Regions from separate parts of the Nostoc sp. DedQUE08 genome, predicted to be linked through region 1. Evidence: predicted binding sites of a transcription regulator. Region 1 holds the regulator's gene; each other region holds the start of a gene.
The links. Region 1 encodes HrcA, which represses chaperone genes, less so after heat shock. Its sites were predicted from a motif close to TTAGCACTCNNGANTCNNGAGTGCTAA; they were not measured.

Region 1 (2,278 bases):
GACTGTTTATCGGGAATTCTTTTAGTCAACCCATGAACCAAATTAGTGTAGAAGAACTGGCGCAACGTCTTTCTTCTAGTGATGTAAGTATTCAGCTAGTAGATGTGCGTGAACCAGAAGAATTGGCGATCGCTAGCATTGAGGGCTTTGTTAACCTACCTTTAAGTCAATTTGCCGAATGGGGAGATCGAGTACCTACCCTCTTCAATCCCGAAGCCGAAACCTTGGTGTTATGCCACCACGGCATCCGCTCTGCCCAAATGTGCCAGTGGTTGATTGCTCAAGGTTTTACAAATGTGCAAAATATTTCGGGTGGTATTGATGCCTATTCCCAATTAGTAGACTCTTCAATTCCCCAGTATTAGCTTATGCTCGGATAGATCATTCAGATGGAACTTACTCTTCCATCTGAATTTTGCTATGCTAAACATAGAAGTACATCTATTTAAAGGCTTGCCGGAAAGTTTGAAATTTGGGCATCACCTACATCTGCATAAAAATGTTGGATTGCTCTAAATTACAGTTCGGCAGTAACCCCTGAAGAAAATACGTATCTAATAATACTGTTGCAAGCATAAATTTATGCAAAAGTACGGTTAGAAAAAAGCATCGGAGGGGTACATTATAACTAGCAGCTTTTGCAAAAAAATTGAGCTACTAGTTCAACCCTAATCTTAAAAAATGCTTTGTATATAAACTTTAAAAATACTTATCATAATATAGTTAGATAATTTGATATCTTAATAAATTATTAATATTTTCTGTTTCGATTAAATCCACAAATTTCTTGAGAGTTTGATTAAAATCTGCCTTCAGCAAAACATACCATAATGGAAGTTCAGTTAACAAATCGACAACAGCATATACTTTGGGCAACGGTACGTCACTACATTGCTACGGCAGAGCCAGTTGGTTCAAAGGCTTTGGTTGAGGAGTACGATCTGGGTGTAAGCTCGGCGACAATTCGCAATGTCATGGGTGTTTTAGAAAAGTCTGGATTGCTCTACCAACCACACGCTTCTGCTGGACGTGTACCTTCAGATTCAGGGTATCGCATTTATGTTGACCAGCTAATTACACCTTCTCTGCGGTCGCGCAGCGTGTCGCAGACAGACGCTACGCGGAGCTTGCTTCCACAAAGTGCTACGGAAATTTTAGGGCGAGAAGTAGAGGTGGCATTGCAAAAGCAGCTACAGTGGCAAGATCGGAGTTTAGAAACCCTACTGCAAGGAGCCGCGCAGATTTTAGCAACCTTGAGTGGTTGTATTAGCTTGATTACTATACCGCAAACGACCACAGCGCTATTGCGACATCTGCAATTAATGCAAATTGAAGCCGGACGGATCATGCTGATTGTGGTGACAGATGGTTATGAGACACATTCTAAATTGATGGATTTGTCGCTAACACCAGAAGAAAGCCAACGGGATTCAGAGGTAATAGATCGCGAGTTGCAGATTGTTTCTAACTTTTTGAATAGTCACCTGCGGGGGCGAAGTCTGTTGGAGTTAGGCCACCTCAACTGGAGCGAACTAGATCAAGAATTCCAACGCTACGGGGAATTTTTGAAAAACTCAGTTGCCGAATTGACTCGTCGCACTCTTGCACCGACTGCAACCCAAATTATGGTTCGGGGTGTGTCAGAAGTTTTGCGCCAGCCAGAATTTTCCCAGTTACAGCAAGTACAAACAATTATCCACCTGCTGGAAGAAGAACAAGACCAACTGTGGCGATTAATATTTGAAGAACCAGAACTAGAGGATGGTGGAAAACCAAAAGTAACGGTTCGCATTGGCGCAGAAAATCCATTAGAACCGATACGCACCTGCACCTTGATTTCTTCTAACTATCGCCGAGGTTCGATACCCGTAGGAAGTGTAGGAGTTTTGGGGCCAACGCGTCTAGATTATGAAAGTGCGATCGCAGTAGTAGCATCTGCTGCTGATTATCTCTCAAAAGCTTTCAGTTATTTCAATCCTTAATTAGCGGTTAATCTTTAGGAACAAGCCGCTACGCCTCTAGGGGAGGAAACAATACCACATAGCAAGCACATAGCCGTATTTGTAACGGCAAAATCAATAATTAATACTACTTAAATCTTTCATGCTTAGAAAAATTGCCTTTAGTCTACTGTGGCTGGGATTTGTTGTCTATGGTTTTTTTCTCGCACCTCCTGAGCAACCTGGTACATTCGAGTTAATTAAAAACCTTTCTATTGGGCAGTGGCAAGGCATAAACCCGTTAGTCATAGCATTATTCAACCTCATGGGCATCTGGC
Region 2 (2,278 bases), on a different contig from region 1:
AAGCTTAAACCGATTTCTTCAGAAATCAACTGTCCATCGGTGAGAATCGCAATATCTTCTAACAAAGCTTTGCGGCGATCGCCAAACCCAGGCGCTTTAATTCCAGCTACGGCTAGTACACCGCGCGCTTTGTTCACCACCAAAGTTGCCAAAGCATCACCTTCGACATCTTCAGCGATAATTAGCAAAGGCTGACCAGAACGGGCAACTTTTTCTAAAATTGGCACTAAATCTTGGATGCTGCTGATTTTTTTATCTGTCACCAAGATTCGGGCGTTTTCAAATTCGACGATTTGCCGTTCGTTGTTGGTGACGAAGTAGGGAGAAATATAACCCCTGTCAATCTGCATCCCCTCAACTACTTCTAGTTCAGTTGTCAGGGATTTAGATTCTTCAACGGTAATTACACCATCTTTGGTGACTTTTTCCATTGCTTGAGCTAACATTTGACCAACTTCTTCATCGTTACCAGCAGAAACAGTGGCAACTTGAGCGATCGCACTTCCTTCTACTGGCTTGGCTATTTTGGCAATTTCTTCTACCAATGCCTCAATAGTTTTGTCGATCCCGCGTCTCAAGCTCACAGGGTTACTACCTGCCGCAACGTTCTTCAAACCTTCTCTAATTAAGGCTTGTGCTAAAACTGTGGCGGTGGTTGTCCCATCTCCAGCGACATCTTTAGTTTTTGAGGCCACTTCCTGGATGAGTCTTGCACCAGTATTTTCCAAAGGATCTTCTAATTCAATTTCCTTGGCAACAGTGATACCATCGTTGACAATTTGAGGTGCGCCAAATTTTTTCTCTAAAAGGACATTGCGACCTTTGGGCCCCAAGGTGATTTTTACGGCATCGGCAAGGGCGTTAACACCCCTTTCTAGAGATCGCCGCGATTCCTCGTCAAATGCAATAATTTTCGCCATGTTTGATTTCTCCAGCGCTTCCATTAGACAATTTAGCACTCACAGCGCCAGAGTGCTAATCTCTCAAGCGGCTCAAGTTACAAATGGAAATAAAAAAATTGATTAATATACAGGTGATGCTCATATTAGATACTGGCAGTAATGCTTGAATTGGGAGATGAATCTAGACAACTCCCTTAAGTCCCTTGGTATTGCCGACCCTAGCGGCACCGGCTGGTTGGCAGTAGTATTTACGTTCCTCTTGGCTTGGCTTGTAACTTGGCGTTTAATTCCGACAGTACGCAAATTCGCCTTGCGGGTAGGTTGGGCTGACCAACCCAACGCACGGCGACTCAACCGAGAACCTTTACCCAATGCCGGGGGGCTGGCTATCTACGCGGGCGTGATTGCCGCGCTGGTATTAGCTAGCCTTTTACGACCGATCGAACTCCAAAACGTATTGGCTCAGGTGCTCACTATTCTGTTGGGGGGTTCGATATTAGTCCTGGTGGGCTTTATTGACGATCAGTTTGGCTTACCGCCCTCTGTGCGATTGTGGGCGCAAATTGTCACGGCACTTTTGCTGGTAGCTAATGGTATCAGTGTCAAAGTCCTGTTTGGCACTCCCATCGATTCACTTCTGTCCATGTTGCTAACAGTACTATGGGTAGTAGGGATTACCAACGCCATCAATTTGATGGATGGTATGGATGGCTTGGCAGGAGGAATTAGCTTTATAACCGCTATGAGTTTATTGGGCGTTGCAGCTCAATTTAACAATCGTGCTGCGGCAATCTTAGTCCTCGCAGCTTTGGGAGGTGCTGCACTAGGATTTTTGCGCCATAATTTCCATCCATCACGAATTATTATGGGTGATGCCGGAGCATACTTTTTTGGTTATGTGTTGGCAGCAACTAGTATTTTAGGGAAACTGCAACAAAACACAATTTATGCGCTAATTCCCACGGTTTTATTTCTATTATTACCGGTGCTAGATACCACTCAAGTATTTGTGCGGCGGCTACTAGCAGGAAATAACCCTCTGAGTACTCCTGGCAAAGACCACCTGCACCACCGCTTACTTGCTTGGGGACTCTCCCAGCGCCATGCTGCGTTTACCCTTTGGTCAATTACCTTAGTTTTCAACTTGCTAGCGATGAGAATACAAGGTATGAGTTTGGCTGTGATGCTGACAACCGCCAGTAGTATTATCCTACTTTTGGGCTTTACAGTCTGGCAAAGGATACGCCAACAGCCTTAGTTGCTTGTAGGGTCGGCATTGCAGTGCTAGCCCTACTATGTTTATTCAATTCACCAAAAATTCAAGCTTGAGTTAAATTGTCTTGCAGCCAAACAACTAAATCTCCTTCTGTGGAAAA
Region 3 (2,278 bases), on a different contig from region 1:
CAATAGAAGTCGTTTGTGATCTTTCATGCTGGGCTCTTTCATAGCAGTGGCACTTGTCGCGCTTCGGTCCATCAAAGTCTTGAATATTTATCCTCTATGGTGGGTTATTCGAGATGTTGTCCTTTTCCTACTTAACTTGCCTTTGCTGTCTCGAAGTCTCAAAAATGCCGAGCACTTTCAATAGACTAGTAGCTCGATAGCAAAAGTCCAGCAAGGATACGTATAGCAGTAGTATCTATAATGCGCTATTATATATCGCTTTGAAAGGGGCGGGGTAAAAAACACTGATTAAATAATAATCTTTCGGACTCACAAGTAAGTATTGGCTTAAAGATGACCCTACCTCAAAACCAACCCGCACTTTCTTAAAGCCTACTGCTATACCATATCCTTTCGTTGTTAAGCCTCTATGAGGTGTTCACAAGAAACTAGGGAAGTTTCAGGCAAAAGATGGATTGAAAACGCATATTCTTCTACCACCTTATTACCTATTCAGTGTTCTCGGACGATCCGCAGAGTAACTTCCGGGTTTGCTTGGCGATATCAGACACCATCAGGGTAAATCACCATTATGGATCTAGAACCAGAAACACGCAAGCAGTTGGCTTTAGTTTTATAGACGCAAATAGAATGACTTTAGTACGGCTCATCGAGTTTTAAATCTTTAAGTCGCTTTTTTAAGTAATCCCAGAATTCCAGACTAGCTCGTTTTGAGCAGCAATTGCCTGGTCAGCGCAAATAAAAATGTCTCGCTGAATTTTTGCAAGTCCTAAACTTTCTACACAATTACTCAGGGTCTCATGTTCCAAAGATTGAGTTTTTTTAGGGATTTGATGGTTGGACTGGATCGCTGTCACTGTATTGTTACTCATCGAGTGGCTCCCTGATTACAGTTCCATAACAATTTGCAAGCTTTGCAAATAAAGTTGACTGGAGAGTAAGGAATGGGGAATAGGGAAGAATTTTCATAACTCTTAATTCTCCACTCCCTACTCTCTTCGTAACTTACAGAACAAAACCCGCAAGGTATAAATAATTAAGCATTTATACTTAAGTACATCTATGACCTTCTAGTTCGGGAACCCGTACTCAAGGCATTCTTGCCATTGGACGCCAATTTTCGGTAAATTAGCACTCAGGAGTTGAGAGTGCTAAACTCTGGAGAAAATAATTATGGCAGCTTTATCTCTAAGCGTTTCTACAGTTAAACCTTTAGGCGATCGCGTTTTCGTAAAAGTGAGCGCCTCTGAGGAGAAGACCGCAGGTGGTCTGTATTTGCCCGATACCGCCAAGGAAAAGCCCCAAGTAGGGGAAGTAGTGGCTCTTGGCCCTGGCAAGCGTAATGACGACGGAAACCGTCAGGAATTGGAAATTAAAGTCGGCGATAAGGTGCTGTACTCTAAGTACGCTGGCACTGACATCAAGCTCGGCACTGAAGAATATGTACTGCTTTCTGAAAAAGATATTTTAGCAGTTGTTATCTAGTGGTCATTGGTCATTAGTCATTAGCCAATGACAAAGGACAAAGGACAAAGGACAAATGACGTAGATGCCCTCCGGGCGGCTTCCCGAAGGGTAGAACAAAAGACAAATGACAAATGACAAAGGACAACTAACAATAAATTATGGCAAAGCGCATTATCTACAACGAAAACGCCCGTCGCGCCTTAGAACGAGGCATTGACATCCTGGCTGAGGCTGTAGCTGTTACCCTTGGCCCCAAAGGTCGTAACGTAGTCCTAGAAAAGAAGTTTGGCGCACCGCAAATTGTTAATGATGGTGTAACGATCGCCAAAGAAATCGAATTAGAAGACCACATTGAAAACACTGGTGTAGCTCTGATTCGTCAAGCTGCTTCTAAGACCAATGATGCTGCGGGCGATGGTACTACCACCGCTACCGTATTAGCTCATGCGATCGTCAAAGAAGGCTTGCGGAACGTTGCAGCCGGTGCTAACGCAATTTCCCTGAAGCGCGGTATTGACAAAGCTGCCGGCTTCCTGGTAGAAAAAATTGCTGAACATGCCCGTCCAGTGGAAGATTCCAAAGCCATTGCCCAAGTTGGTGCGATCTCGGCTGGTAATGACGAAGAAGTTGGTCAGATGATTGCCCAAGCAATGGACAAGGTGGGCAAAGAAGGCGTAATTTCCCTAGAAGAAGGGAAATCTATGTTCACCGAGTTGGAAATCACTGAAGGGATGCGCTTTGACAAAGGCTATATCTCTCCTTATTTCGCTACCGATGCTGAACGGATGGAAGCGGTTTTTGATGAACCTTT

Region 2: a site for HrcA is predicted at 953-979, ahead of groL (chaperonin GroEL). Genes of this name have one in related genera too.
Region 3: a site for HrcA is predicted at 1,129-1,155, ahead of groES (co-chaperone GroES). Genes of this name have one in related genera too.

What each region holds. Positions count from the first base shown of each region.
Region 1 covers NZ_JAVRCD010000054.1:52,720-54,997, forward strand. Annotated here, with positions in the region: gene RMY64_RS28180 (rhodanese-like domain-containing protein) at 33-365, shown strand; gene RMY64_RS28185 (heat-inducible transcriptional repressor HrcA) at 831-1,982, shown strand; gene RMY64_RS28190 (DUF2834 domain-containing protein) at 2,104-2,278, shown strand, end outside.
Region 2 covers NZ_JAVRCD010000022.1:101,686-103,963, forward strand. Annotated here, with positions in the region: gene groL (chaperonin GroEL) at 1-920, opposite strand, end outside; gene RMY64_RS16930 (MraY family glycosyltransferase) at 1,078-2,160, shown strand; gene RMY64_RS16935 (Rpn family recombination-promoting nuclease/putative transposase) at 2,222-2,278, opposite strand, start outside.
Region 3 covers NZ_JAVRCD010000012.1:136,501-138,778, reverse strand. Annotated here, with positions in the region: gene RMY64_RS10970 (response regulator transcription factor) at 1-72, opposite strand, end outside; gene RMY64_RS10965 (hypothetical protein) at 678-872, opposite strand; gene groES (co-chaperone GroES) at 1,174-1,485, shown strand; gene groL (chaperonin GroEL) at 1,626-2,278, shown strand, end outside.